Regions from separate parts of the Streptomyces sp. NPDC054794 genome, predicted to be linked through region 3. Evidence: predicted binding sites of a transcription regulator. Region 3 holds the regulator's gene; each other region holds the start of a gene.

What was found. The regulator HrcA, encoded in region 3, represses chaperone genes, less so after heat shock. The targets are predictions, from matches to a motif close to TTNGCACTCNGNNNNNCNGAGTGCNAA.
Positions count from the first base shown of each region.
Region 1: a site for HrcA is predicted at 3,046-3,072, ahead of groL (chaperonin GroEL). Genes of this name have one in related genera too.
Region 2: a site for HrcA is predicted at 2,133-2,159, ahead of groES (co-chaperone GroES). Genes of this name have one in related genera too.

Region 1 is NZ_JBSHAQ010000044.1:55,771-62,182, reverse strand. Features, by position in the region: gene ACWGKT_RS35250 (glucosyl-3-phosphoglycerate synthase) at 1-478, opposite strand, end outside; SAM riboswitch class I at 608-753, shown strand; gene thrC (threonine synthase) at 772-2,055, shown strand; gene ACWGKT_RS35240 (ubiquitin-like small modifier protein 1) at 2,052-2,327, shown strand; gene ACWGKT_RS35235 (cold-shock protein) at 2,759-2,962, shown strand; gene groL (chaperonin GroEL) at 3,235-4,857, shown strand.
Region 2 is NZ_JBSHAQ010000030.1:5,036-11,447, forward strand. Features, by position in the region: gene groL (chaperonin GroEL) at 1-1,555, opposite strand, end outside; gene groES (co-chaperone GroES) at 1,678-1,986, opposite strand; gene ACWGKT_RS28415 (polysaccharide deacetylase family protein) at 2,190-3,032, opposite strand; gene ACWGKT_RS28420 (polysaccharide deacetylase family protein) at 3,029-3,970, opposite strand; gene ACWGKT_RS28425 (class I SAM-dependent methyltransferase) at 4,082-5,317, shown strand; gene ACWGKT_RS28430 (RNA polymerase sigma factor) at 5,353-6,412, opposite strand, start outside.
Region 3 is NZ_JBSHAQ010000033.1:46,345-52,756, forward strand. Features, by position in the region: gene ACWGKT_RS30250 (16S rRNA (uracil(1498)-N(3))-methyltransferase) at 1-177, opposite strand, end outside; gene ACWGKT_RS30255 (nitronate monooxygenase) at 174-1,262, opposite strand; gene dnaJ (molecular chaperone DnaJ) at 1,408-2,544, opposite strand; gene hrcA (heat-inducible transcriptional repressor HrcA) at 2,545-3,561, opposite strand; gene ACWGKT_RS30270 (MBL fold metallo-hydrolase) at 3,725-4,447, shown strand; gene ACWGKT_RS30275 (DUF3097 domain-containing protein) at 4,482-5,291, shown strand; gene ACWGKT_RS30280 (Uma2 family endonuclease) at 5,269-5,547, opposite strand; gene hemW (radical SAM family heme chaperone HemW) at 5,733-6,412, opposite strand, start outside.

The sequences.
Region 1 (6,412 bases), on a different contig from region 3:
GGTCGTACATGCCCTTGACGAGGTCGACGTCCGGCTCGGTGAGCAGCGGGCCGACGATCCCGGAGACGAAGTCGGAGGAGAACTCCCTCAGATCGGCGTCGATGAAGCAGAGGATGTCCCCGCCGGTGACCAGCAGGGAGCGCCACAGCACCTCACCCTTGCCGGGGACGGCCGGCAGGCGCGGCAGGATGTCGTCGCGGTGGACGACCCGGGCGCCCGCGGCGGCGGCCACCGCGGAGGTGCGGTCGGTGGACCCGGAGTCCACGACGACGAGCTCGTCGACGAGCGGCACCTGCCTCATGAGGTCGTGACGGATCACGGCGACGATGTCGCCGACCGTCTCCTCCTCGTTCAGCGCGGGCAGCACGACGGAGACCGACTGACCCGTACGCTGCTTGGCGGCGAGTATCTGGTGGAGGGGGCGGTCGGTCACGGACCAGGAGCGGGTGGCCAGCCAGCGCTCGACTTCTTCCAGCACAGTCAGCGGCTCCTCACGTTGTCTCGCGGTTCGGACGACTATCTCAACTGTCCTGGCCTTCGGTTACAGTCTTGAACAACGCCGATGACCATCGCATGTCGAGGGTCGTGGGCATTTACAACCACATACAGCTCATCCAGAGGGGCAGAGGGAAACGGCCCGATGAAGCCCCGGCAACCCTCCAGTCGGTTCTCCTGACACGTGCAGCGAGGCTCCCGGCTAGGGAAGGTGCCAAATCCGTCTCACGGCGAGATGCGTCGTGAGGAAGATGAGGAGAAAGGGCCTCGCCTCACATGGCTGTGCAGACTGTTGCCACCACCACCGATCGCAGCGTCGACCTCGGTCCCGCCGCCGCCCTGAGCTGCCGCGAGTGTGGTCACCGAGTACCCCTCGGACCCGTGTTCGCCTGCGAGGAGTGTTTCGGCCCGCTGGAGATCGCGTACGACTTCTCGGCCTACGACACCGAGGAACTCCGAGGGCGCATCGAAGCGGGACCCGCGAACATCTGGCGCTACGCGCCGCTGCTGCCCGTCCCCGCGGACGTGGCCGACAAGCCCAACCTGAACCCCGGCTGGACCAAGCTCGTCAAGGCCGATCACCTGGCCGCGGAGCTCGGCGTGACCGGCGGGTTGTACGTGAAGGACGACTCCGGCAACCCGACGCACTCCTTCAAGGACCGGGTGGTCGCCCAGGCGCTGGAGGCGGCTCGCGCCTTCGGCTTCACCACCCTGTCCTGCTCCTCGACCGGCAACCTGGCCGGTGCCGTCGGCGCCGCGGCCGCCCGCGCAGGCCTGCGCTCCTGTGTGTTCATCCCGCACGACCTGGAGCAGGGCAAGGTCGTCATGGCCGCGATCTACGGCGGCGAACTCGTCGGCATCGAGGGCAACTACGACGACGTGAACCGCTTCTGCTCCGAGCTGATCGGCGACCCGGCCGGCGAGGGCTGGGGCTTCGTCAACGTCAACCTGCGGCCGTACTACGCGGAGGGCTCCAAGACCCTGGCGTACGAGATCTGCGAGCAGCTCGGCTGGCGGCTGCCCGACCAGATCGTGGTCCCGATCGCCTCCGGCTCCCAGCTCACGAAGATCGACAAGGGTCTGCAGGAGCTGATCAAGCTCGGTCTGGTCGAGGACCGGCCGTACCGGATCTTCGGTGCGCAGGCCGAGGGCTGCTCCCCGGTGTCCACCGCCTTCAAGGCCGGCCACGACGTCGTCCGCCCGCAGAAGCCGAACACCATCGCCAAGTCCCTCGCCATCGGCAACCCGGCCGACGGCCCGTACGTCCTCGACATCGCGCGCCGCACCGGTGGTGCCGTGGAGGACGTGACGGACGAACAGGTCGTGGACGCCATCAAGCTGCTGGCCCGCACCGAGGGCATCTTCGCCGAGACGGCGGGCGGTGTGACGGTGGGCGTGACGAAGAAGCTCATCGAGAACGGGGTCCTCGACCCGGCTCTCACCACCGTCGTCCTGAACACCGGCGACGGCCTCAAGACCCTCGACGCGGTGGCCGGCACCGGCCTGACCGCCACCATCCGCCCGAACCTGGACTCCTTCCGAGAGGCTGGCCTCGCATGAGCGTGACCGTCCGCATCCCCACCATCCTGCGCACCTACACCGGCGGTCAGGCCGAGGTGACGGCCGAGGGCGCGACCCTCGCCGAGGTCATCGAGAGCCTGGAGAAGAACCACACGGGCATCGCCGCCCGGGTCCTGGACGACCAGGGCAAGCTGCGCCGCTTCGTGAACGTGTACGTCAACGACGACGACGTCCGCTTCGAGCAGGGCCTGGAGACGGCCACCCCGGACGGCGCGGGTGTCTCGATCATTCCGGCCGTCGCGGGCGGCTGATCATTACCTTGGGTAACTTCAGTTACCGATTGTTCATCTGATTGCCCCCTCCGTGAGAGAAGCGGAGGGGGCAATTCAGTGTGGTTGATCGCGGTACAGTTGGGGAACTCGTCGCCGATCCCCGGGTCACGAGCCCCGGATTGATGTCGCACGCCCGACAAGAAGTAGCCAAAGTGCGCGGCCTATTCGCGGCGTATATCCCCTTTGTAGGGCCCGACTTGCCCTGAATTCAGGCGAATTCTCGCCACATTCCGGACCGGGCACGTCCAGAATTCTCGTCCGATTGACCTGTTGCAGACGGCAGTTGGACAGATACATTCAGCCGCGGTCGACGCGTTCCGGCGCACGCCCCCAACCAACCGGGGGGTGAGGTCTGACCCGGATCCACGAAGTGTGGATCTGTGCAAGGGCCAGTAATAGGGGAGTTAGGCATGGCTCAGGGCACCGTCAAGTGGTTCAACGCGGAGAAGGGGTACGGCTTCATCGCGGTCGACGGTGGTGCGGACGTCTTCGTCCACTACAGCGCGATTCAGATGGACGGCTACCGCACCCTGGAAGAGGGCCAGCGGGTCGAGTTCGAGATCTCGCAGGGCCAGAAGGGCCCGCAGGCCGACATGGTTCGCGTCACCGCCTGAACGTTCTTAGCGCGAAGGGCCCGCACCCCTCGGGGGGTGCGGGCCCTTCGTCCTGTTCGCCCCAGGCTGATCCCCCGGAGGCGCTTGCACTCGGCATGCCCGAGTGCTAATCATTGGCGTTAGCACTCTGAAGGTGAGAGTGACAACGAAGGACCGGGTCGGTGAGGCCCGCAGGCCAAGTGGGGCAAGGAACCACGGGGCTTGCGAGCCGTCCGTCGCGGGCGCGGGCGCGGTCCGAAGAATCACCCCCAGTCCTGGAGGGACCACTTCACATGGCCAAGATCATCGCGTTCGACGAGGAGGCGCGGCGCGGCCTCGAGCGCGGCATGAACCAGCTCGCGGACGCCGTGAAGGTGACGCTCGGCCCCAAGGGCCGCAACGTCGTCCTCGAGAAGAAGTGGGGCGCCCCCACGATCACCAACGATGGTGTCTCCATCGCCAAGGAGATCGAGCTCGAGGACCCGTACGAGAAGATCGGCGCCGAGCTGGTCAAGGAAGTCGCCAAGAAGACGGACGACGTCGCCGGTGACGGTACGACCACCGCGACCGTGCTCGCCCAGGCGCTGGTCCGCGAGGGCCTGCGCAACGTCGCCGCCGGCGCCAACCCGATGGCCCTCAAGCGCGGTATCGAGAAGGCCGTCGAGGCCGTCTCCGCCGCCCTGCTGGAGCAGGCCAAGGATGTCGAGACCAAGGAGCAGATCGCTTCCACGGCCTCCATCTCCGCCGCCGACACCCAGATCGGCGAGCTCATCGCCGAGGCCATGGACAAGGTCGGCAAGGAAGGCGTCATCACCGTCGAGGAGTCCCAGACCTTCGGTCTGGAGCTGGAGCTCACCGAGGGTATGCGCTTCGACAAGGGCTACATCTCGGCGTACTTCGCCACCGACATGGAGCGGATGGAGGCGTCGCTCGACGACCCGTACATCCTGATCGCCAACTCCAAGATCGGCTCCGTCAAGGACCTGCTCCCGCTCCTGGAGAAGGTCATGCAGTCGGGCAAGCCGCTGCTGATCATCGCCGAGGACGTCGAGGGCGAGGCCCTGTCGACCCTGGTCGTCAACAAGATCCGCGGCACCTTCAAGTCCGTCGCCGTCAAGGCCCCGGGCTTCGGTGACCGCCGCAAGGCCATGCTCGGCGACATCGCCATCCTCACGGGCGGCGAGGTCATCTCCGAGGAGGTCGGCCTCAAGCTGGAGAACGCGACCCTGGACCTCCTGGGCCGCGCCCGCAAGGTCGTCATCACCAAGGACGAGACCACCATCGTCGACGGTGCCGGCTCCGCCGACCAGGTCGCCGGTCGCGTGAACCAGATCCGCGCCGAGATCGAGAACAGCGACTCCGACTACGACCGCGAGAAGCTGCAGGAGCGCCTGGCCAAGCTCGCCGGCGGCGTCGCGGTCATCAAGGCCGGTGCCGCCACCGAGGTGGAGCTCAAGGAGCGCAAGCACCGCATCGAGGACGCCGTGCGCAACGCCAAGGCGGCCGTCGAGGAGGGCATCGTCGCCGGTGGTGGCGTGGCCCTGCTGCAGACCACCAACGTCTTCGAGAAGCTGGAGCTGGAGGGTGACGAGGCGACCGGTGCGGCCGCCGTCAAGCTCGCCCTCGAGGCCCCGCTGAAGCAGATCGCCGTCAACGCCGGCCTCGAAGGCGGCGTCGTGGTGGAGAAGGTGCGCAACCTGACCCCGGGTCACGGCCTGAACGCCGCCACCGGCGAGTACGTCGACCTGGTCAAGGAAGGCATCATCGACCCGGCGAAGGTGACCCGTTCCGCGCTGCAGAACGCCGCTTCCATCGCCGCGCTGTTCCTCACCACCGAGGCCGTCATCGCCGACAAGCCGGAGAAGGCCGCGGCCCCGGCCGGCGGCGGCATGCCGGGCGGTGACATGGACTTCTGATCGACCTCTGGTTGATCGACCGTCCTGACCGAGGGCGGCACCTCCTGTGAGAACGGGGGGTGCCGCCCTCGGGCGTTTTCCGGCGGCGAACTCGGTCGGGCGGGAGGGGGTCGGGGCCCGGGCCGGGTTTCTCTTACGCCTGTTGGAGTGGTTGCCGTGGGGGCCGCCCGCTTCCTGGCCAGTGTCGTGCTTCCGCGTCCCGAGTCGCCTTCGGCGATCGGCCTACGGCCGACCCTTGACTCAGGCCACTCCAGCCCGGTTGAGAAGCGAGCGGGCGGCCGGGAAAGACGGGTGGCCAGGCAGGGTTCACGATCATCCGTCGGCTGCGTTCGCGTCCGGCGTTGACGGGCGCGGTCACGTCTCGCCTGCACGCCGGGTGGGCTTGGCGGCGGTCGGCCGGTGGGGCGGTGGCGCGTCGGCCCGTCAGCAGCGCCGGGTGGGCTTGGCGGCGAGCGTCCGGTGGGGGGTGGGGGCGCGCGTCGGCTGGGTGGAGGCACGCCGCGTGGGTTTGGCGGCTTGCGGGGGAGGGGCCGCCGTCCCGGTGGTGTGCGCTCGACGGCACGCTTCGCTCGTCCCATTGCCCTCATCGGTCCCATCGGCCACGGCGCGAGAACCAAGTGGAAGTTTTCGGACAGCCGGGACCGCAACATCCAGGGCTGATGGGGCCATGGGGTGTCCGAAACCTTCCAAACACTGCCCAAGGCACCCCGGGCGGCCGGGAAGGGGCCTGCCGTCCGACCCTGCACACGTCACCTCACCCGCTCCCGTCGGGGCGCAGCTCGCGGCCCCTGTGTGGGAGGCGCGCCCGCGCTCCACACCCACCCCACCCGCGTCCGCAAGCCGCCACGCTTTCCTGGCGTGCCCCCAGCCGGCCCGGGCGCCCACCCACCAGCCGATCGCCGCCAAGCCGGCCCCATGTGTTCCGCCGGGTCGCGCCACGCACCCGCCGGGCGCAAGCCGCCGTGCTTTCCTGGCGTGCCCCCAGCTGGCCGGCGCGCCCACCCACTACCCGATCGCCGCCGAGCCGGCCCCATGTGTTCCGCCGGGTCGCGCCACGCACCCGCCGGGCGCAAGTCGCCACGCTTTCCTGGCGTGCCCCCAGCGGGCCCGCGCGCCCACCCACCAGCCGATCGCCGCCAAGTCGGCCTCCCGTGTCGCGTCGGGCCCCCGCGCCACGCACCCGCCGGGCGCAAGCCGCCACGCTTTCCTGGCGTGCCCCCAGCGGGCCCGCGCGCCCACCCACTAGCCGATCGTCGCCGAGCTGGCCCCATGTGTTCCGCCGGGCCCGCGCGCCCACCCACTAGCCGATCGTCGCCGAGCTGGCCCCATGTGTTCCGCCGGGCCCGCGCGCCCACCCACCAGCCGATCGCCGCCAAGTCGGCCCCATGTGTTCCGTCGGGCCTCCGCGCCACGCGCCCACCGGCGGCAAGCCGCCAAGTCGGCCCGGCGTGCATGTGAAGTGCGGTCGCGTCCGTCAACGCCGGGGGCGAACGCAGCTCAGCCCACACCGCAAACCCCGCTTGGCCACCCGTCTTTCCGGGCCGCCCGCTCGCTT
Region 2 (6,412 bases), on a different contig from region 3:
TCTCGGTCGTGAGGAGCAGGGAGGCGATGGAGGCGGCGTTCTCCAGGGCGGAGCGGGTGACCTTCACCGGGTCGATGACGCCGGCCTTGATCAGGTCGCCGTACTCGCCGGTGGCGGCGTTGAAGCCCTGGCCCTTGTCGAGTTCGGCGACCTTGGAGGTGATGACGTAGCCCTCCAGGCCGGCGTTCTCGGCGATCCAGCGCAGCGGCTCGACGGCGGCGCGGCGGACGACCGAAACACCCGTGGCCTCGTCGCCGGTCTTGTCGAGGTTGCCCTCCAGGACCTTCACGGCGTGGACGAGCGCGGAGCCACCACCGGAGACGATGCCCTCCTCGACCGCGGCGCGGGTCGCGGAGATGGCGTCCTCCAGACGGTGCTTCTTCTCCTTCAGCTCCACCTCGGTGGCGGCGCCGACCTTGATCACGCACACGCCGCCGGCCAGCTTCGCGAGGCGCTCCTGGAGCTTCTCGCGGTCCCAGTCGGAGTCGGTGTTCTCGATCTCGGCCTTGATCTGCGCGACGCGGCCGTGCACGTCCGCGGAGTTGCCGGCACCGTCGACGATCGTGGTGTCGTCCTTGGTGACGGTGACGCGGCGGGCGGAGCCGAGCACGTCCAGGCCGACCTGGTCGAGCTTGAGGCCGACCTCCTCGGAGATCACGGTGCCGCCGGTGAGGACGGCCATGTCCTGCAGCATCGCCTTGCGGCGGTCGCCGAAGCCGGGGGCCTTCACGGCGGTGGCGTTGAAGGTGCCGCGGATCTTGTTGACGACCAGGGTCGACAGGGCCTCGCCCTCGACGTCCTCGGCGATGATCAGCAGCGGCTTCGAGGCGTTGGACTGGATGATCTTCTCGAGGAGCGGCAGGAGGTCCGCGATGGCGGAGATCTTGCCCTGGGTGATCAGGATGTACGGGTCGTCGAGGACGGCCTCCATACGCTCCTGGTCCGTCACGAAGTACGGCGACAGGTAGCCCTTGTCGAAGGCCATGCCCTCGGTGAAGTCCAGCTCCAGACCGAAGGTGTTGGACTCCTCGACGGTGATGACACCGTCCTTGCCGACCTTGTCCATCGCCTCGGCGATGAGCTCGCCGACCTGCTGGTCCTGGGCGGACAGCGCGGCCACGGCGGCGATGTCGGACTTCTCGTCGATCGGGCGGGCCGACGCGAGGAGTTCCTCGGCGACGGCGGCGACGGCGGCGTCGATGCCCTTCTTCAGGGCGGCCGGGGAGGCGCCGGCGGCGACGTTCTTCAGGCCCTCGCGCACGAGCGCCTGGGCCAGCACGGTGGCGGTGGTGGTGCCGTCACCAGCGATGTCGTTGGTCTTGGTCGCCACCTCCTTCACCAGCTGGGCGCCGAGGTTCTCGTACGGGTCCTCGATCTCCACCTCGCGGGCGATGGTGACGCCGTCGTTGGTGATGGTGGGCGCGCCGAACTTCTTGTCGATGACGACGTTGCGGCCCTTGGGGCCGATGGTCACCTTGACGGTGTCGGCCAGCTTGTTGACGCCGCGCTCAAGGGCGCGACGGGCGTCCTCGTCGAACTTCAGGATCTTCGCCATGACAGCGTGAGCCCTCTCGGAAATCTTGGGTGAACGAAAACTGCGCCCCCGACGCCCTGCTTCTTATGGGTCGCGGGGGCCAAGGGCGCAGCTCAAAGCAACGAAGTGTGCTTTCGGGTGAATTACTTCTCGACGATCGCGAGCACGTCGCGAGCCGAGAGGACGAGGTACTCCTCGCCGTTGTACTTCACCTCGGTGCCGCCGTACTTGCTGTAGAGAACGACGTCACCGACCTTGACGTCGAGCTCGACGCGCTTGCCGTCCTCGAAGCGGCCCGGCCCGATGGCCAGGACGACGCCCTCCTGGGGCTTCTCCTTGGCGGTGTCCGGAATGACCAGGCCCGAAGCCGTGGTCTGCTCGGCGTCGAGCGGCTGGACCACGATGCGGTCCTCAAGCGGCTTGATGGCAACCTTGGAGCTGGCGGTCGTCACGATCCGACCTCCCCCTTCGGAGATCTCACGGGGTTAACTGTCTGAGGTGGCGACCAGGTCGATCCGTCGTCGCGGGTGCCGGACCTGCCCGTCGCGTTGTTGGCACTCTCCAGGGGGGAGTGCCAAAGCCGAGACTATGACTGCGATTAGCACTCGGTCAAGCGGAGTGCCAATTGCCGTGCGGCGCGTCAGCCGGGGGTTCCTCAGACGTAGTCCTCCAGGCGGGCCACTGTCAGGCCGCGGGACTGGACTCTGCGCAGCAGGCGCGCGGTGCGTTCCCGCAGGGTGGGGCCCGTGGACTCGTCGGGGCCGACCAGGATGATGTCGCCGCGGCGCAGGTGTCGGTCGCCGTGCGCGTAGGTGACGTCGTCGGCCGTCATCGCGGCGCGCCACAGGACGACCGCCGCGACGCCGCAGTCGGCCGCCGCGCGCAGGGTCGTGGTGTCGTACGTGCCGTAGGGCGGGCGGAACAGGCGCGGGCGGATGCCGAAGCGGGCGCGGAGTTTGTCCTGCTGACCGCAGATCTCGGCGCGCTGGCCGGCGTACGGCAGCCCGCGCAGGGCGGGGTGGTCGAGGGTGTGGTTCTGGATGTCCGCGCCGACGGCGCGCAGGCGGGCGAAGTGGCCGTAGCCCGGTCCGACGACGCTGTCGGTGAGGAACACGCTGACCGGGAGCCGCAGTTCGCGGACCATGTCGACGAAGCGGGGGTCCCGCTCGGCGCCGTCGTCGTAGGTGAGGAAGACGACCGGGTCGCGGGTGCGGACGTGGTCCAGGACCGGGGGGAGCCCGGGTGCCCTGCCACTGGAGACCGCGCGGCGGGCCGGGGGGCTCGGGGCGGGGGCCAGCGGGGCCCGCAGGCCCCATTGGCGGTAGGCCTGCCGCACCACCGGGGCGTGCGTCCTCACCCGCTGGGCCGCCTTCTTGCCCAGTCGCTCGATCGGGTCGACGGACTGGGCGCAGCCGGGGAGGGAGGGCAGCAGGAGGGCCACGAGGAGGACGGCGGAGGTCGCCGTCCCGCTCCGTTTCGGCCCCCTCGGCCGCCTCACAGGTAGTCCTCCAGGCGGGCCACCGCGTACCCCTCACGGGTGACCTTGTTCAGGAACCGGCGCATGTCGTCGACCATCGTGCCGTCCCAGTCGCTGCGGCCCCGGAAGTGGGTGAGCACGATGTCGCCGGGGTGCAGGCTCTCGTCGTCCTCGCGGTACTCCCAGTGGTCGACGAAGACCTCCTCGTCCCAGATCGGCGCGTACTTGATGCCGCAGGACTTGGCGGCACGCAGGGTGTCCCCGTTGTAGTTGCCGTAGGGCGGGCGGAAGACGGTGGGGGCCTTGCCGAACCACTTCTCCATCACGCCCTGCATGCCGCAGATCTCGTTCTTCTGCTCCTCGTAGGACAGACCCGGCAGATACGGGTGGTGGAGCGTGTGGTTGTCGAGGGTGACGCCCTCGGCCTGCATCTGCCGGAAGTACCCGTAGTTGTCCTGGATCAGGTAGTTGCTGAGGAAGGCGGTGTACGGGACCTTCAGGTCGCTCATCATGCGCAGGAACGCCGGGTCCTTCTCGGAGCCGTCGTCGATGGTGAGGAAGACGACCTTCTGCCGGGTGGGGATCGTGGTGAAGACCGGCGGCAGGTGCTCCTCCTCCTGTCCGTCGACCTCGAAGCCGGCGCGAGCGGTGATCTTCGGCTTGTGGGCCGGGGGCCGCGGGGGCATCAGCGGAACCCCGTCCAAGCCCCAGTGCCGGGCGGCGGCCACCAGCGCGGCATGGTCGGCGCGGAGGCGGCCGGCGTAGGAGTCCAGGGCGCGGGCGGGGGGTGCCTGCAGGCGCTGCTGACCGGGGGCCGGTCGTACGCCCGAGTCCGCGTCCGGCGCCGTACAGCCGGAGAGGACGGCGGCGACGGCGAGCGCGGCCGCACCACCGCGCACACCCGCCCTGCCAAATGCCAAGCGTGTCCTATTTTTATCGGTTTGTACGACTACTCGCATGGTGCTGGATCCTGGCAGGCCCCCGCCTCGAACCCCGGCCGACACCACCACCGCGGGCGCACCGTCCACCGACTGGCCCACAGCGCCTGGTAGCTGGCCGACAATGACAAGGTGAACGACGTCCTCCCCTTCCGCTCACTGCTCACCCCCGAGGGCCACGCCCTCCTGGACGAGGTGCGCGGCACCGACCCGGCCGACGAGCTCGCCGTCGCCACCCGGCTGCGCCGGGAGCACCCCGCCGACCTCGTCTCGGCGGCACTCGGCCAGGCCCGGCTGCGGCAGCGGGCGGCGGCGAAGTTCGGCGCCGAGGACGCGGAGCGGATGTTCTTCACGCCGAACGGGGTCGAGCAGTCGACGCGCGCGAGCGTGGCGACGTACCGCGCGGGCCGCCTGCGCGAACTGGGCGTCACCTCCGTGGCCGACCTGTGCTGCGGCATCGGCGGGGACGCGATCGCGCTCGCCCGGGCCGGCATCCGGGTGCTGGCGGTCGACCGGGATCCGCTGACCGCGCAGGTGGCGCGGGCCAATGCCGACGTGCTGGGGCTGGGCGACCTGATCGAGGTGCGGGAGGCGGACGTCACGGAGGTCGACACGGCCGCGTACGACGCCGTGTTCGTGGACCCCGCGCGGCGTGGCGGCAGACCAGGAGGGGCCGCGCGAAGCGCGTCGTCGAGGGGTGGTGACCGGGCGACGGGCGGGCGGATCTTCGACCCGGAGGCGTACTCGCCGCCGCTGTCCTGGGCGGTGGGCGCGGCGACGGCCGCTCGGGTGGCCGCGCTGAAGATCGCCCCCGGCATCCCGCACGAGGCGATCCCGGCCGAGGCCGAGGCCGAGTGGATCTCCGACGGCGGGGACGTGAAGGAGGCGGTGCTGTGGTTCGGGGCCGGCGTGCAGCCCGGCACCGTGCGGGCCACGCTGCTGCCGGGGCCGCGCTCCCTGCTCGGCCGGGGGCTGCCGGATCCCGAAGTACGGCCCGTGGGGCGGTACTTGTACGAGCCGGACGGCGCCGTCATCCGGGCGCATCTGGTCGCCGAGGTCGCCGACTCACTCGACGGCGGGCTCGTCGACCCGACCATCGCCTATGTCACGGCGGACGAGCTGCGGCCGACGCCGTACGCGTCCGCGTACGAGATCACCGACCAACTCCACTTCAACGTCAAGAAGTTGAAGGCGCTGCTGCGGGAGCGGGAGGTCGGCACGCTGACCGTCAAGAAGCGCGGGTCGGCCGTGGAGCCGGAGGAGCTGCGGCGCAAGGTGAAGCCGCAGGGGCCCCGCTCGGCCACGGTGTTCCTCACGCGCGTCGCGGGTGCCCCGACGATGCTGATCGGGTCACCCGCGCACGGCTGAACGGCCTCGAACGGCTCAACGGCTTCACGGAGCCGTCACGGCCCGCCGAGTTCCCGCGCCCGGGCGGCCAGCAGCTCGCGTTCCCGTGCGTTGCCGGTGAGTTCGGCGGCCCGGGCGAACTCGGCGCGCGCCTCCGTCGTACGGCCGAGGCGGGCCAGCAGGTCACCGCGGACGCTGGGCAGCAGGTGGTAGTCGCGCAGGGCGGGCTCGGCGGCGAGGGTGTCGACGATCGTCAGGGCCGGGCCCGGGCCCTCGGCCATGGAGACGGCGACCGCGCGGTTGAGTTCGACGACCGGGGACGGGGCACGGGCTGCGAGCAGGCCGTAGAGGGTCGCGATGGTCCTCCAGTCGGTCTCCTCGTAGGAGTAGGCGTGGGCGTGGCAGGCGGCGATCGTGGCCTGGAGCGCGTACGGGCCGGGGGCGCCGGGGGCTGTGGCGTCCGCGCGGCCCAGGGCCTTGATGCCTCGGGCGATGAGCATGCGGTTCCAGCGGCGGCGGTTCTGGTCCTTGAGGAGGACCGGCGCGCCGTCGGGGCCGGTGCGGGCGGCGGCGCGGGACGCCTGGAATTCGAGGAGGGAGGTCAGCGCGTGGACCTCCGGCTCCTTCGGCATGAGGGAGGACAGGACGCGGGCCAGGCGCAGGGCGTCCTCGCACAGGGCGGGGCGCAGCCAGTCGTCGCCGGCCGTGGCCGCGTACCCCTCGTTGAAGATCAGGTAGATGACGTCCAGCACGGAGTCGAGGCGGGCCTCGCGGTCGGGGCCGTACGGGACCTCGAAGGCGACGTTCTTCGTCGCCAGTGTTCTCTTCGCGCGCACGATCCGCTGGGCGATCGTCGGCTCGGGGACGAGGAACGCGCGGGCGATCTCGGGCGTCGTCAGACCGCCCAGCAGGCGCAGGGTGAGCGCGATGCGGGCCTCCGCGGACAGCACCGGGTGGCAGGCGGTGAAGACCAGCCGGAGCAGGTCGTCGTCGATGTCCTCCGGGTCGGCGGGCTCCTGCGGCGGGACCGTGGTCTCCAGGTCGCGGCCGATCTCCGCGAGCTTGCGGGCGTAGTTCTCCCGGCGCCGGATCAGGTCGACGGCGCGGCGGCGGGCG
Region 3 (6,412 bases):
CTCGGTGCCGATCACGTCGCACACCGCGTAACGCCCGGCGCCGTCGGTGAGGACGACCTCCTCCCCGGGCTGGAGCCGCTTCACGGAGACCGCGTGCCGCCCCTCGGGCCCGTCGAGGACGTACTGCCCGCCGCCGCCGGCGCGGAAGTGCTCGACGACGAAGACGGGCGCCGTCATCGCGGATCACCACCGGTCACGGGAGAGGCCGACAACGCTGTCCGGGCCTCGGCGAGTTCGGCCGCCAGGATCTCCACCAGCTGCCCGGCCGGCAGCTCGCGGGCCATCCGGTGGCCCTGGCCCGCCCACAGGGCCATGCCCTGCGCGTCACCGGCCTTGGCTGCGGCCTTGCGCAGCGGCGAGGTCAGGTGGTGGACCTCGGGGTAGGCGGCGGGGGCGTACGGGCCGTGCTCGCGCAGGAAGCGGTTGACCAGGCCGCGGGCCGGGCGGCCGGAGAACGCGCGGGTCAGCTCCGTGCGGGCGAACAGGGGGTTGGTCAGCGCCTGCTTGTGCAGCACGTTCGCGCCGGACTCGGGGGTGGCGAGGAACGCGGTGCCGAGCTGGGCCGCGCTCGCGCCCGCCGCGAGGACCGCGGCGATCTGGCTGCCGCGCATGATGCCGCCGGCGGCGACGACCGGGATGTCCACGGTCTCGCGGATCTGGGCGATGAGGGAGAGCAGTCCGGTGCCGGAGCCGTCGCTCTCCTTGATGTCCCGGTGGGTGCCCTGGTGACCGCCGGCCTCCACGCCCTGCGCGATCACCACGTCGGCGCCGGCCCGCTGCACCGCGAGGGCCTCCTCGGCGGTGGTCGCGGTGACCAGGGTGAGGGTGCCGACGCGGCGCAGGGAGTCCAGCGCGTCGCGGGTCGGCACGCCGAAGTGGAAGGAGACCACCGGCACCGGGTTGTCGAGCAGGACCGCGAGCTTGGCGTCGTAGCCGTCGTCGCGGCCGCTGTCCGGGTCGCCGAGCTCGGTCTCGTACCAGGCGGCCTCGCCGGCCAGCTGGTTGGCGTAGAGCTCCACGGCGCCGGACTCGGCGTACTCCGGCTGCGGCATGAACACGTTCACGCCGAAGGGGCGGTTCGTGAGCCCCCGCAGCTGCTTGATCTCCTGGTACATCCCGTCGGCGGTCTTGTACCCGGCGGCGAGGAACCCGAGACCGCCCGCCTCGGACACGGCGGCGGCGAGCTGCGGCACGGAGACACCGCCCGCCATGGGGGCCTGCACGATCGGCTGGGGGAAGAGATCGGTCAGTGCGGAGGACATGACCGCATGTTGTCACGTCCCCCGAACAAGTCCGAATCCGGCCGTCCGATGGCATACGCCACCGGCAAGCCGGGCCTCCGGGCGCCCCGCGGCCGTCGGCTCGGTGGACGGCCGCCGGACCCCCCGGCGGCCGTACTCGCCCGCGTCAGCGGCCGTTGAAGGCGTCCTTCAGCCGGGAGAACAGACCCTGCTGGCCCGGCTGGAACTGGCCCTGCGGGCGCTCCTCGCCGCGCAGCTTGGCCAGCTCGCGGAGCACGCGTTCCTGCTCGGGGTCGAGCTTGCTCGGGGTCTGGACCTCGACGTGGACGATGAGGTCACCGCGTCCGCCGCCGCGCAGGTGCGTGACGCCCCGCCCGTGCAGCGGGATCGACTGGCCGGACTGGGTGCCCGGGCGGATGTCGACCTCTTCGAGCCCGTCCAGGGTCTCCAGCGGGACCTTGGTGCCGAGGGCCGCCGCCGTCATCGGGATCGTGACCGTGCAGTGCAGGTCGTCACCGCGCCGCTGGAACATGGCGTGCGGCAGCTCGTGGATCTCGACGTACAGGTCACCGGCGGGACCGCCGCCGGGGCCGACCTCGCCCTCGCCGGCCAGCTGGATGCGCGTGCCGTTGTCGACACCGGCCGGGATCTTCACCGTCAGGGTGCGACGCGAGCGGACGCGGCCGTCGCCGGCGCACTCAGGACACGGCGTCGGCACGACCGTGCCGAAGCCCTGGCACTGAGGGCAGGGACGCGAGGTCATGACCTGGCCCAGGAAGGACCGGGTCACCTGCGACACCTCACCGCGGCCGCGGCACATGTCGCACGTCTGGGCGGAGGTGCCCGGCGCCGCGCCCTCACCGTTGCAGGTGTTGCAGACGACCGCCGTGTCGACCTGGATGTCCTTCGTGGTGCCGAAGGCCGCCTCGTCGAGTTCGACCTCGATCCGGATCATGGCGTCCTGGCCCCGGCGGGTGCGCGAGCGCGGCCCGCGCTGCGACGCCGTGCCGAAGAACGCGTCCATGATGTCGGAGAAGTTGCCGAAGCCACCGGCCCCGAAGCCGCCCGCGCCGGCGCCGCCGGCCTGCGAGAGCGGGTCGCCGCCGAGGTCGTAGACCTGCTTCTTCTGCGGGTCCGACAGCACCTCGTAAGCGGCGTTGATCTCCTTGAACCGCTCCTGGGTCTTCGGATCCGGATTGACGTCCGGGTGCAGCTCGCGCGCGAGCCGACGGAACGCCTTCTTGATCTCATCCTGCGACGCGTCGCGGCGCACGCCGAGAACGGCGTAGTAGTCCGTGGCCACTTACGACTCCGCCAGGATCTGTCCGACGTACCGTGCCACTGCGCGTACCGCTCCCATCGTTCCCGGGTAATCCATGCGGGTCGGTCCGACCACGCCGAGCTTGGCGACTGCCTCGCCGCCCGAACCGTAGCCGACCGACACCACGGACGTGGAGTTGAGTCCCTCGTGGGCGATCTCGTGACCGATGCGCACGGTCATGCCCGAATCCTTCGCCTCGCCCAGCAACTTGAGGAGCACGACCTGCTCCTCGAGCGCTTCGAGCACTGGCCGGATGGTGAGGGGAAAATCATGGCCGAAACGGGTGAGATTGGCGGTGCCGCCGATCATCAGCCGCTCCTCGTTCTCTTCGACGAGCGTCTCCAGGAGGGTGGAGAGCACCGTCGTGACCGTGCCGCGATCCTCGATCTCGAAGGCTTCCGGCAGGTCCTCGACCAGCCGCGGCACGTCCGTGAAGCGGCGGCCCGCGACCCGGCTGTTGAGCCGCGCCCGCAGATCCGCCAGGGACGCCTCCCCGAAGGGCGCCGGGCAGTCGACCATCCGCTGCTCGACCCGGCCGGTGTCCGTGATCAGTACGAGCATCACCCGGGCGGGCGCGAGCGACAGGAGCTCCACGTGCCGCACGGTGGACCGGGTCAGCGAGGGGTACTGCACGACGGCGACCTGCCGGGTGAGCTGCGCGAGCAGCCGCACCGTCCGCGCCACGACGTCGTCGAGGTCGACGGCCCCGTCGAGGAAGTTCTGGATCGCGCGCCGCTCGGGGGCGCTCATCGGCTTGACGCCGGCGAGCTTGTCGACGAACAGCCGGTAGCCCTTGTCGGTGGGAATCCGCCCCGCGCTGGTGTGCGGCTGGGCGATGTACCCCTCGTCCTCCAGGGCCGCCATGTCGTTGCGGACGGTCGCCGGGGACACGCCGAGGCTGTGCCGCTCGGTGAGCGCCTTCGACCCGACCGGCTCCTCGGTGCCGACATAGTCCTGGACGATGGCGCGCAACACCTGAAGCCTGCGTTCACTCAGCATCCGCGCACACCTCCAGCGAATTGTCCCCTTGGCGCCTTGCCTGGCACTCTGCGCGTGCGAGTGCCAGCATTCCCCGCCCAGTGTACGGCGGTGGGGTACGCCCCGGGCAAGGCCGGAGCGGTGCCGTCGTGCCCGGCGGGGTGGTCACCGCTAGCGTCGCCGTATGACGGTGACTTGGGAAGAGCTGGGGTGGGAGCGGGTGGCCGGCGGGGTCGGCCGGTGCCGGTTGCCGGGCTGGGACTGCACGGCGGGCCTGATCCTCGGGGAGGGCACGGCGCTGGTGGTGGACGCCGGGTCGAGCCTTGTGGAGGGCGCACGGTTGCGTGCGCAGGCGCAGGAGCTGGCCGGCCGCCGTGTGACCCATCTCGCGCTCACGCATCCCCACTTCGACCATGTCTTCGGGGCGGCGGCGTTCGCGGGGGCCGAGGTGTTCGGGGCGGTGGGGATCGACTCGGTGTTCGCCCACGAGCGCGAGGAACTTCGCCGGGACGCGGTCGGCAACGGCCTGGACGCCCGGCTCGCGGACGAGGCCCTGGAGGCGCTGGTCGCGCCCCGCCACCACGTCAGCGGCGAGTGGACGCTCGACCTCGGCGGCGGCCGTCAGGCGCTGCTGGCGAACGTCGGCCCGGGGCACACGGCCCACGATCTCGTGGTGCTGGTGCCGGGCGACCCGGAGGTGGTGTTCTGCGGCGACCTGGTCGAGGAGTCCGGCGAGCCGCAGGCGGGTCCCGACGCCGTGCCGTCCCGGTGGCCGGACGCGCTGGACCGCCTCCTCTCGCTGGGCGGCGAGGACGCGTTGTACGTGCCCGGTCACGGAGCGGTGGTGGGCGCGGCGTTCGTGCGGCGGCAGCGCGACGAGCTGGCGGCGCGTTTCGGCGTGTCGTGATCGGCGCCCGGCGCTTTCTCCTATCGTCATCCGAATGCGCCAGTACTCGCCGGACCTGACCCCGCCCTGGAAGAAGCCCGAGCCGGTGCCCGAGGTCCCGGCGGACCCCGGCCTGGTGGTGGAGGAGCCCGGGACCGGATTCTGCGGCGCGGTGATCCGCTGCGAGGCGGGCACGGTCACCCTGGAGGACCGCTTCGGCAAGCACCGGGTGTTCCCGCTGGAGCCGCGGGGCTTCCTGCTGGAGGGCCGCGTGGTGACGCTGGTACGGCCGTCGTCGGCTCCGGTACGTGCCACCCGCACCGCTTCCGGTTCGGTCGCCGTCCCCGGCGCACGCGCGCGGGTCGCCCGCGCCGGGCGCATCTACGTGGAGGGCCGGCACGACGCCGAGCTGGTCGAGAAGGTGTGGGGCGACGACCTGCGCATCGAGGGCGTGGTGGTGGAGTACCTGGAGGGCGTCGACGACCTGCCGTCGATCGTGTCCTCCTTCGCGCCGGGCCCGGACGCACGCCTGGGCGTGCTCGTGGACCACTTGGTGCCGGGCACGAAGGAATGGCGCATCGCCCAGTCGGTGACCAGCGAACACGCGCTCGTGGTCGGCCACCCGTACATCGACATCTGGGAGGCGGTGAAGCCGGCGTCCCTGGGGATTCCGGGTTGGCCGCGGGTCCCGCACGGCCGGGACTGGAAGACGGGCGTGTGCCGGGCCCTGGGCTGGCCGGAGAACACGGGGGCGGCGTGGCAGGCGATCCTGTCGCGGGTGAGCTCCTACAAGGACCTGGAGCCCGAGCTGCTGGGGCGGGTGGAGGAACTGATCGACTTCGTCACGGGTAGCGGTGCGGCCTGATGTTCTCGTAGATGCCGAACTCGCTGGTCTCGACCTCGATCCCCAGGGGCTCCAAGGGTGTGCGGTCGCCGAACCCGGTGATCCGCCGACACCGGTAGTCCGCGTCGTCGCCGCTGCCTGTCGGCTCGGTGAGAAGTACGCACTGCGCCATGAAAGGGTCGATGATCGAGTAGGCGGGTACCTGCGCTGCGGCGCAGATCGAGCGCCTGACCCCGTAGTCTCGCTCGACGCCGGTCGGGGAGACGACCTCGACCAGGACCGTGCATCAGATCCGGACTGCGCGACATCACGATCTCCCCCCGCAGGAGCTCGACCCTGACGCCCTCGGGCGGCTCGAACTCCTCCAGGAACTTGATCATCTGGCTGTCGTTCACGGCGGCACCCTACGAACCGGAGCGGGGACCGAACCGAGCCCTCGCACCGATTCACCCGCTGGGGTGATCAATCCACCAGGTCCCGCACCACGGCGTCCGCCAGCAGCCGCCCCCGCAGCGTGAGCACGGCGCGTCCCTCCTCGTACGGTCGCTCCTGGAGGAGGCCGTCCGCCAGGGCGCGGCGGGACGCCGCGAGGCCCTCCGCGCGCAGCAGGTCCAGCGGTGCGCCCTCGCGGAGCCGCAGTTCCAGCAGGATGCGCTCCACCCGGCGGTCCTCGTCCGACAGGAGCTCGCGGCCCGCGCCCGGGGTCCGCCCGGACGCCAGCGCCGCCGCGTACGCCCCGGGGTGCTTCACGTTCCACCAGCGGACGCCGCCGACGTGGCTGTGGGCACCCGGCCCCGCGCCCCACCAGTCCGCGCCCCGCCAGTACAGCTCGTTGTGCAGGCAGCGGCCCGCTTCCGAGGTGGCCCAGTTGGAGACCTCGTACCAGTCGAAGCCCGCCGCCGAGAGGGCCTCCTCGGCGATCAGGTACCGGTCCGCGTGGACGTCGTCGTCCGTCATCGGGACCTCGCCCCGGCGGATCCGGCGGGCCAGCTGCGTGCCCTCCTCGACGATCAGGGCGTACGCCGAGACGTGGTCCGGGCCCGCGCCGAGCGCCGCGTCCAGCGAGGCCCGCCAGTCGTCGTCGGACTCCCCCGGCGTGCCGTAGATCAGGTCCAGGTTCACGTGCTCGAAGCCCGCCGCAC